Sphingosinicella sp. BN140058: one gene and its partners. The protein of the gene in region 1 interacts with the protein of each later gene in a pairwise test. Links are inferred from orthologs where the notes say so. Each region holds a gene or a part of one and is shown on either strand. Other genes may lie near its edges.

Region 1 (2,946 bases):
CCGCGGGTTGTTCGGCGGTGGGGCTCGGCGACTGACTCTCCAGCGCGACCTCGTCCACGAACGAGACTTCGATCGGATCGGCCTGCGGCTTCGGGATCTTGGCGGTGGCGAGGCCGAAGGCGAGCAATGCCAGCAGGGCGGCATGCCCCGCGAACGCGATGCCGAAACCGGTGGCCTCCGCCCGATCCATTACCGGCTCTCGCCGGAGGCGACGCTGACCAGGGCGACCTTGCGCAGGCCCGCGGCATTGATCTCACCCATGACCGACATCACCCGGCCATAATCGAGGCCGCGATCGGCGCGGAGGAACACGCGGGGACCGCCCTCTTCCTTGGAATTGCCGGCGAGGGTGGCCAGCCGTGCGCCGAGCTCCTCGGCCGGCACTTCCTGATCGCCGATGAAGATCGCGCCGGCGGGATCGAGCGAGATCGAGATCGGCTCCTGCTCCTGATCGAGCGCGCCCGCCTTGCTCTCGGGCATGTCTACGGGGACGCCGGCGACCAGCAGGGGTGCGGTGACCATGAAGATGATCAGCAGCACCAGCATCACGTCAACCATCGGCGTGACGTTGATCTCCGCCATCGGCGTCCGCCGCCCGCGCTGACCGCCGCTATGGAGAGGGCCCATCGCCATCGTCAGCCCTCTTGATCCAGTTCGCGGCTCAACGTGCCGTGGAAGCCGTCGGCGAAGCGCTGGAGGCGCGCTTCGATCCGGTTCACGCCGTAGGTCATGCGGTTATAGGCGATGACCGCCGGAATCGCCGCAAACAGGCCGAGCGCGGTGGCGAACAGCGCCTCCGCGATGCCGGGCGCAACCACCGCCAGGCTGGTATTGTTGGCGCCGGCGATCGACGTGAAGCTGCGCATGATGCCCCACACGGTGCCGAACAGGCCCACGAAAGGCGCCACCGATCCGACCGTCGCCAGTATGTTGAGCCGGCTGGCGATGCGATCGACCTCGGCGCCGACCGCACTGTGCATCGCGACTGCAAGCCGCGCCCTCGTACCCTCGCGATCGACCTTGCTGCCGGCGGTGGAGCGGCGCCATTCGGCGATGCCGGCGGCAAACACCTTGGCGCTCGGCGTGTCGACCTTGCCGCGCTGCTCGTAGAAGCGGTCGATATCGTCCGCCTTCCAGAAATCCTTCTCGAAACGTTCGCTCTCCGACGACAGCCGGCGAACCTTCAGCCAGTGACCGATGATGATCGCCCAGGTCCACAGGCTGGCGAGCAGAAGGCCGATCATCACCGATTTGACGATGATGTCCGCTTGAAGAAACAGAGCGACGGGCGACACTGCACCACCCGCCAGTTCGACATTGGCCACTCTCAAACCTCTCCTTGCAACCGCTCGAACCGTTCGACCCACGCACGCGGCTGGCGCTTGGGACGGCCTTCGGGACTGAGAAACGCCGCCGTCACCAATGCGTCGGTGAGCATTTCCTCGCCGCGCATGACCCGTTGATGAATGAGCACGCTCGCCGCGCGGATCTCCTGGAGCTCGGTTACGATCCGCAGATCGTCGCCGAGCTTGGCCGGCAGCTTGTAGCGGATCGACACGTCGGCGACCGCATAGACGCCCTCGCCCGCCTCCAGCGTGCCGCGCTGATCGATGTCGAGCGCGCGCAGCAGATCCGAGCGCGCGCGCTCCATGAAGCGCAGATAGTTCGCGTAGTAGACGATGCCTGCGACATCGGTGTCCTCGAAATAGACGCGCAGGGGGAAATGATGGGTCCTCCCCTCGAACCTGCCTTCGGCCGGGCGCAAACTCTCTCCGATCGTCACCCCGGCGGCTCTAACCACCCGCACCGCAGGGGGAAAGCGTTAACGGGCCGCTGGCTGTGAAAATGCAATTGACCCGATGTAACGCCAAGGTTACATGTCACCTAGAGGTTACAAGGCTTCGCAGATGATCGGCAAGGCTTCAGTGATGCTGGCGGCAAGGGCTTCGGATCGGGGCGCGCGCGTGCTGCCGATCCGCGGGGATATGTCGACGCTCGCGGCGTGCGATCGTCTCGCCCGCCGCACGGCCGGTGATGGCTGAGACCCTCTCGAACCGCCTGCGGGCGCTCCGGACGGAGCAGAATTTGACCCAGGCGGACCTTGCCGAACTGGTGGGGGTCAGTCGCAAGACGATCAACACGGTCGAGAACGGCGTGTTCGTGCCGTCGACGATCCTTGCCCTCAAGCTTGCCCGCGCGCTCGGCCGCAGCGTGGAGCAGCTCTTCTCCCTGGGCGAGCCGGAGTGATAGACGAATGAACGACAAGATCGTGCGCGCCGAGCGGGACTCGCGCAGCAGGGCCCTGATCATGGCCGCCGCTGCCCTGATCATCTTGCTCAATGGCGCGATTCAGTTCGGCAACCACGCCTATTCCGATGCGAACGCGCGCGGCGCGGCGTGGATCGTCCTCGTCCTGCTGTGGATGATCGTGCTCGCCTCGGGCGGGGCGCTGTTCGCCGGCCGTGACCGCCGGCGCCTGATCAACGACGAACTGTCGCTGCTGAATCGCGCCAGCGTCGTTGCTACCGGCTTCTACGCCGCCATGCTCTCCGCTGTGGCGGTCTATGCCGGCGACTGGTTCCGGCCGATCAGCGTCCAGGATGCGATCCGCATGATCACGGCCGTCGCGCTTGCCGCGGCGCTTTCGCGCTACGCCTGGCTGGAGCTGCGCTGACCCGCCCGCCGTCCGCCTTGGCCGCGGCCTGCGCTTCGACGAGGCGGATGAGATCGCCCTGGGCGACGTTGACGTCGATCAGGTGCAAGCCCCAGCCGGGATTGACCTTGCCGAGCATGTAGACATCGCCGGGGATCGTATCGGTGCGGGCGTCCGCCGGATCCGCGTTGACGGTGATCGCGAGATAACCGACCTGACCATCGTGAACGCAGGTGCCGCTCACCAACCCCTCGGTGCGCAGGAAAGGTGTCGGCGGAGCACCCTCCTTCGAC
Region 2 (3,437 bases), 2.8 Mb from region 1 along the record:
AAACGCCGGAAGCCGAAGCTCGACGAGTCGAAGCGCTTCACCTTGTCGGCGCCCTGGGTGAAGATCAGATCCCCCGCCGGCACCGACGAGAAGACCATAGCCGGCGCGCCGGAGCTCAACTGGCAGGTCCGGCAGTGGCAATAACCGGTGTCGAAGGGCGGGCTCTTGAGCTGGTAGCGAACCGCTCCGCAAGCACAGCCGCCGGTCAGAAGGTCGTTCATGCCCAAGGGCTAAGCGGCGACCGCCAGCGCGTCAATTGACTTGCCATAGGGCCAACCCTACATCCCCAACAACGATTGCAAGGGGGGCGGCGAACCGGCCGCGTCTTGCGCGTGGCCCGCATTCAAGAAGATTAGGATCGCCCATGTTTGGCGGATTTGCCAAAGCCATTTTCGGATCGTCCAACGACCGCTACGTCCGCTCGCTTCGCAAGATCGTCGACCGCATCAACGGCTTCGAACCGACCGTTTCGGCGATGACCGACGACGAGCTGCGCGGCCAGACGGCGATCTTCCGCCAGCGCCTATCGGACGGCCAGGATCTGGACGACATTCTTCCGGAAGCGTTCGCCACCGTGCGAGAGGCCGGCAAGCGCGTGCTCGGCCAGCGCCACTATGACGTCCAGATGGTCGGCGGCATCGTTCTCCATCGCGGCGAGATCGCCGAGATGCGCACAGGCGAGGGCAAGACGCTGGTCGCGACGCTCGCCACCTATCTCAATGCGCTGGAAGGCAAGGGCGTTCACGTCGTCACCGTGAACGACTATCTCGCCCGCCGCGACGCGGACTGGATGGGCCAGGTCTATCGCTTCCTCGGCCTCACTGTGGGCGTGATCGTTCCCAATCTGTCCGATCAGCAGCGCCGGGCCGCCTACGCCGCAGACATCACCTACGGCACGAACAACGAGTTCGGCTTCGACTATCTGCGCGACAACATGAAATATGACCGCGCGGCGATGGTGCAGCGGCCGTTCAACTACGCGATCGTCGACGAGGTCGACTCGATCCTGATCGACGAAGCCCGCACGCCGCTGATCATTTCCGGCCCGACGGAAGACAAGTCGGAGCTCTACATGTCGGTCGATGCGGTCGTGAAGACGCTCGATCCGATCGATTACGAGGTCGACGAGAAGCAGCGTTCGGTGGTGCTGACCGAGGACGGCACCGAGAAGATCGAGCGCGTGCTCGAGGAAGCCGGCCTGCTGGTCGGCTCCAACCTCTACGATTACGAAAACACGCTCGTCGTCCACCACCTGAACCAGGCGCTTCGCGCGAACGTGATGTTCAAGCGCGACATCGATTACATCGTCAAGAACGGCAAGGTCATCATCATCGATGAGTTCACCGGCCGCATGATGGATGGCCGGCGCTGGTCCGAGGGTCTCCATCAGGCGGTGGAAGCCAAGGAAGGCGTCAACATCGAGCCCGAGAATCAAACGCTCGCCTCGATCACGTTCCAGAATTATTTCCGTCTCTATCCCAAGCTCGGCGGCATGACCGGTACCGCAGCGACCGAGGCGGCCGAATTCTACGACATCTACAAGATCAACGTCGTCACCATCCCGACCCATGTCCCGGTGCAGCGGATCGACGAGGACGACGAATTCTACAAGAACCAGAACGACAAGTTCGCCGCCATCGCCAAGGCGATCAAGGAGAAGCAGGAAATCGGCCAGCCGGTTCTGGTCGGCACCGTGTCGATCGAGAAATCGGAGCTCCTCGCCGAATTCCTGCAGCGCGAGGGCGTCCGCCACGAAGTGCTCAATGCCCGCTACCACGAGCAGGAAGCGCACATCGTCGCCCAGGCGGGACGCACCGGTGCGGTCACCATCGCCACCAACATGGCCGGCCGCGGCACCGACATTCAGCTCGGCGGCAACGTCGAGTTCCGAGTCAATGACGAGCTCTCCGACATGGAGGAAGGGCCGGAGCGCGATGCCGCGATCGAGCGTATCAAGCGCGAGATCCAGGAGGAGAAGGCGCGTGTGCTCGCCGCCGGCGGCCTGTTCGTGCTCGGCACCGAGCGCCACGAGAGCCGCCGCATCGACAATCAGCTGCGCGGTCGCTCCGGCCGTCAGGGCGATCCCGGCCTCAGCCGATTCTACCTGTCGCTCGACGACGATCTCCTGCGCATCTTCGGTCCGCAGACCATGTTCGCGCGCCTGATGAACAAGAATCTCGAGGACGGCGAAGCGATCGTTAGCCCCTGGATCTCCAAGGCGATCGAGACAGCGCAGAAGAAGGTCGAAGCGCGCAACTACGACATCCGCAAGCAGGTCGTTGAATATGACGACGTGATGAACGATCAGCGCAAGGTGATCTACGAGCAGCGTGCCGACATCATGGACGCCGACACGATCGGCGACGTCGTCGAGGACATGCGCGCCGAGACCGTCAACGCGATCGTCGGCGAGGCCTGCCCGCCCAACACCTATCCCGAGCAATGGGAGATCGCCCATCTCAAGACCCGCCTCAGCGAGGTGTTCGGTCTCGAGCCGCCGGTCGAACAGTGGATGCAGGAAGAGGCGGTCGATCCGGAGATCTTCGTCGAGCGCATCCAGGCGATGGCCGATGCCCAGATCGAGGAGAAGAAGGCGGCAATACCGCCGGAAAGCTTCATTCAGGTCGAAAAGTCGATTCTGCTGCAGTCGCTCGACCACCACTGGAAGGAGCATCTCGCGATGCTCGATGCGCTCCGCCAGGTCATCCACCTGCGTGCCTACGCGCAGAAGAAGCCGATCGACGAATATAAGCGTGAAGCCTTCCAGCAGTTCGAGCGCATGCTGATCGCGATCCGCGAGGACGTGACCCGCACGCTGGCGCTGGCCTCGATCACCATGCCCGAGCCGGAGCCCGAATATGCCGACCTGCCGGACTTCATCACCCATCACATCGATCCGCTGACCGGCGACGACGACACCGTCGACATCGATGCGTCGAGCGGCAACGTCCTCTCGCGCCTGCCGCCGCTCCAGATCGAGCGTCCCGAACTTCCGCAAGGCGTCGATCTCGCCGAGACGCCGGTCAGCCGCAATGCGCCATGCCCCTGCGGATCGGGCCAGAAGTACAAGCATTGCCACGGCCAGCTCGCCTGAGCTGACCCGGACGAAAAAGAGAAGGGCCGGTGCGGGATGTCCGCACCGGCCCTTTTTCGTTCAGGTCCGCCGATCGGGAGATCAGGCGACCTTGAACCCTTCCTTGTTCATCAGCGCGCTCAGCCGCGCATTCTGCTCGTCCGAGAGCAGCTTGCGGAATGCGGGGAACACCTCTTCCTCCTCCATGCGGATATGCTCTTCGATCATGGCGCGGAAATCGCGCACCCGGGCCAGCCATTCCGGGCTGTTCTTGGGCATGTTCTCGAGCTCGTAGAGGTAGGTCTTCACATAGCCGTGCTCGGCGGTCAGGGCATCGGCGTCGTGGGTGGAATTGGCCTGGCGG
Region 3 (2,928 bases), 3.0 Mb from region 1 along the record:
CGGCCTCTTCCAGCTGCTCGGCCGCGGCTGCGAGGCTGGATCCGGACGCGATCAGCACCGGCGTCGGCCGGCTCGACGGCCCCGCCGCTTTCCATCCCTGGATGAAATAGAGGCCGACGAGGATGGCGGCCCCGGCCAGCAGGCCGAGGACGAGGAGCTTCCGCATGCGCGGGTCAGACCGCCTTCATGACGAGGCTGGCGTTGGTGCCGCCGAAGCCGAAGCTGTTGTTGAGCACGGCCTTGACGCTCCGTTCCTTGGCGACCAGGGGCACCAGATCGACGCCGGCCGTGCCATCGCTCGGATTTTCGAGGTTGAGCGTCGGCGGGACGATCTGATCGCGGAGTGCGAGAATGCAGAAGATCGCCTCCACCGCGCCGGCACCGCCGAGCAGATGGCCGATGGCGGACTTGGTCGAGCTCATCGACAAATTGCCGATCGCATTGCCGAACAGGCGGCGGACCGCGCCGAGCTCCAATTCGTCGCCCATCGGAGTCGAGGTGCCGTGGGCATTGATGTAATCGATGTCGGACAGCGACAGCCCCGAGCGCTTCATGGCGACTTCCATCGCCCGGTAGCCGCCGGCGCCTTCGGGGTGCGGCGCCGTGACGTGATACGCGTCCCCGGACATGCCGTAGCCGATCAGTTCGGCGTAGATCTTGGCGCCGCGCTTCTTTGCGCGCTCATATTCCTCAAGCACGACCACACCGGCGCCCTCACCCATCACGAAGCCGTCGCGATCCTTGTCATAGGGTCGCGAAGCCCGTTCGGGCTGATCGTTGAACTGGGTCGACAGCGCGCGTGCCTGGGCGAAACCGGCGATTCCGAGCGGGCACAAGGCGCTCTCGGCGCCGCCGGCGACCATGACGTCGGCATCGTCCATGATGATCATCCGGGCCGCGTCGCCGATCGAATGCGCGCCGGTCGAGCAGGCCGTCACCACCGCGTGGTTCGGTCCCATCAGGCCGTAGCGGATCGAAACCTGGCCAGAGATCAGATTGATGAGGCGGCCGTGAACGAAATGCGGGCTGACCCGACGGGGTCCCTTTTCGGCGAGCACCAGAGATTCCTTCTCGATGCCGGGAAGGCCGCCGATTCCGGAGCCGATCGACACGCCGATGCGATAACGCTCTTCCTCGCTCGCGTCGGTGAGGCCGGCATCCTCGAGCGCCTGGCCGGCAGCATCGAGGCCGTAGATGATGAACGGATCGACCTGACGCTGGATCTTGTGATCGATCCGCTTGGCCGGATCGAACCCCCACTCGTGATCGGGTGCCTTCACTTCACACGCGATCTGACACGCATAATCGGTCGGATCGAAGCGCGTGATTCGGGTGGCCCCGCTCTTCGAAGCGATGATGTTCTTCCAGCTCGTCTCGACATCGGCCCCAAGCGGGGACACCATGCCAAGACCAGTGACGACTACGCGGCGCATCAGGAAACTCCCGGGGTCAAAAAGTCAAAACGGCCCCCCGGCGATGACGGGGAGCCGTTCGTCAAAGCGGCTCGAGCACCGCCGGCCGGTGGGCCGGAAAGCTCAGGCCTTGTTGCTGTCGATATAGGTGATCGCGTCGCGAACGGTGGTGATCTTCTCGGCGGCATCGTCCGGGATTTCGACCCCGAACTCTTCCTCGAAAGCCATGACCAGCTCGACGATGTCGAGGCTGTCGGCGCCCAGATCGTCGATGAAGCTCGCATCCTCGGTCACCTTGTCGGCTTCGACGCCAAGATGCTCGACGACGATCTTCTTCACGCGGTCGGCGGTCTCGCTCATATTCTACCCTTCCCTAGGATTTGTTTGCGATTGCCCTAGCCGCTCCCAAAGGGGGCTGGCAAGTGGCGTAACGTTACGTTGGCGGCAAGACGCCTTACAGCATGGCCATGCCGCCGTTCACGTGCAGGGTCTGGCCCGTCACGTAAGCGGCTTCGCGGCTCGCCAGGTAGAGGACGGCCGCAGCCACGTCGATCCCCTCGCCGAGCCGCCCCGCCGGAATCTTGCCCATCAGATTATCCTTCTGAGCTTCCGGCAGCGCATCGGTCATCGCCGAGCGAATAAAGCCCGGCGCGACGCAATTAACAGTGATGTTGCGACTTGCAACCTCTTGGGCGAGCGCCTTCGACATGCCGACCAAACCGGCCTTGGATGCCGCATAATTGGCCTGCCCCGGGTTGCCCGTGGCGCCGACGACCGACGTGATCGAGACGATCCGGCCGTATTTCGCCCGCATCATCGGTTTCAGCGCCGCGCGCGACAGGCGGAAGCCGGCTTCCAGATTGACGCGGATCACGTCCGCCCATTCCTCGTCCTTCATCCGCATCGCGAGATTGTCGCGGGTGACGCCGGCATTGTTCACCAGGATGTCGAGCTTGCCGAGTGCCTCCACCGCCTGCGGGACGAGGGCGTCCACGGCGGCGCCGTCCGACAGATTGGCAGGGAGGATGACGGGATCGCCGCCGATCTCCGCGGCCACAGCCTGCAACGCCTCCTCGCGGGTGCCGGAAAGCGCCACCCGCGCCCCGCGTTCGGCCAGGGCCCGCGCGATCGCCGAACCGATCCCGCCCGAGGCGCCGGTCACGAGCGCGGTCATTCCGTTCAAGTCGAACATGTCAGATCTCCTTCACCAGCGCGTCGATGTCGTCCATCGTGACCACGCTCGTCACCCTTGCCTCGGGAACGATGCGCTTCACCATCGGCCCCAGCACCTTGCCGCCGAACTCGACGAAGTGGTCCACCCCCGCTGCGGCCATGGCTTCGACGCTTTCGCGCCAGCGCACCATCCCGGTCACCTGCTCGACCAGCAGTCGGCGGATCTCGTCCGCTTCGGAGACCGGCGCCGCCGCGACGTTGGCGTAGAGCTGCACCGCAGGATCCGCGAGCGCGACATCGGCCAGCGCCTGCTCCATCGCGCGGGCCGCCGGCTCCATCAGCG

The links.
Region 2: the proteins of ETR14_RS11925 (region 1) and secA interact in binary tests that used the Escherichia coli proteins (3 or more experiments, as listed by UniProt). The link is inferred for Sphingosinicella sp. BN140058 from one-to-one orthologs.
Region 3: the proteins of ETR14_RS11925 (region 1) and ETR14_RS25365 interact in binary tests that used the Escherichia coli proteins (3 or more experiments, as listed by UniProt). The link is inferred for Sphingosinicella sp. BN140058 from one-to-one orthologs.

The regions. Positions count from the first base shown.
Region 1 is NZ_CP035501.1:2,628,874-2,631,819, reverse strand. Bases 56-2,847 are described here. They hold ETR14_RS11925 (YbgC/FadM family acyl-CoA thioesterase), read right to left. Parts: upstream 1,784-2,847; coding sequence 1,328-1,783; downstream 56-1,327. Other genes in these bases: ETR14_RS29545 (DUF3089 domain-containing protein), read right to left, coding at 2,616-2,847; ETR14_RS11915 (hypothetical protein), read left to right, coding at 2,255-2,674; ETR14_RS11920 (helix-turn-helix transcriptional regulator), read left to right, coding at 2,035-2,247; ETR14_RS29550 (hypothetical protein), read left to right, coding at 1,908-2,042; tolQ (protein TolQ), read right to left, coding at 636-1,325. Outside these bases: more of ETR14_RS11940, read right to left, coding at 1-55; more of ETR14_RS29545, read right to left, coding at 2,848-2,946.
Region 2 is NZ_CP035501.1:5,415,315-5,418,751, reverse strand. The notes cover bases 12-3,294. They hold secA (preprotein translocase subunit SecA), read left to right. Parts: upstream 12-364; coding sequence 365-3,094; downstream 3,095-3,294. Other genes in these bases: ETR14_RS24575 (hemerythrin domain-containing protein), read right to left, coding at 3,176-3,294; ETR14_RS24585 (GFA family protein), read right to left, coding at 12-221. Outside these bases: more of ETR14_RS24585, read right to left, coding at 1-11; more of ETR14_RS24575, read right to left, coding at 3,295-3,437. UniProt on the Escherichia coli protein: Required for protein export, interacts with the SecYEG preprotein conducting channel.
Region 3 is NZ_CP035501.1:5,584,424-5,587,351, forward strand. What follows is about bases 155-2,928. They hold ETR14_RS25365 (acyl carrier protein), read right to left. Parts: upstream 1,773-2,928; coding sequence 1,536-1,772; downstream 155-1,535. Other genes in these bases: mltG (endolytic transglycosylase MltG), read right to left, coding at 155-166; fabF (beta-ketoacyl-ACP synthase II), read right to left, coding at 174-1,433; fabG (3-oxoacyl-[acyl-carrier-protein] reductase), read right to left, coding at 1,867-2,604; fabD (ACP S-malonyltransferase), read right to left, coding at 2,606-2,928. Outside these bases: more of mltG, read right to left, coding at 1-154. UniProt on the Escherichia coli protein: Carrier of the growing fatty acid chain in fatty acid biosynthesis.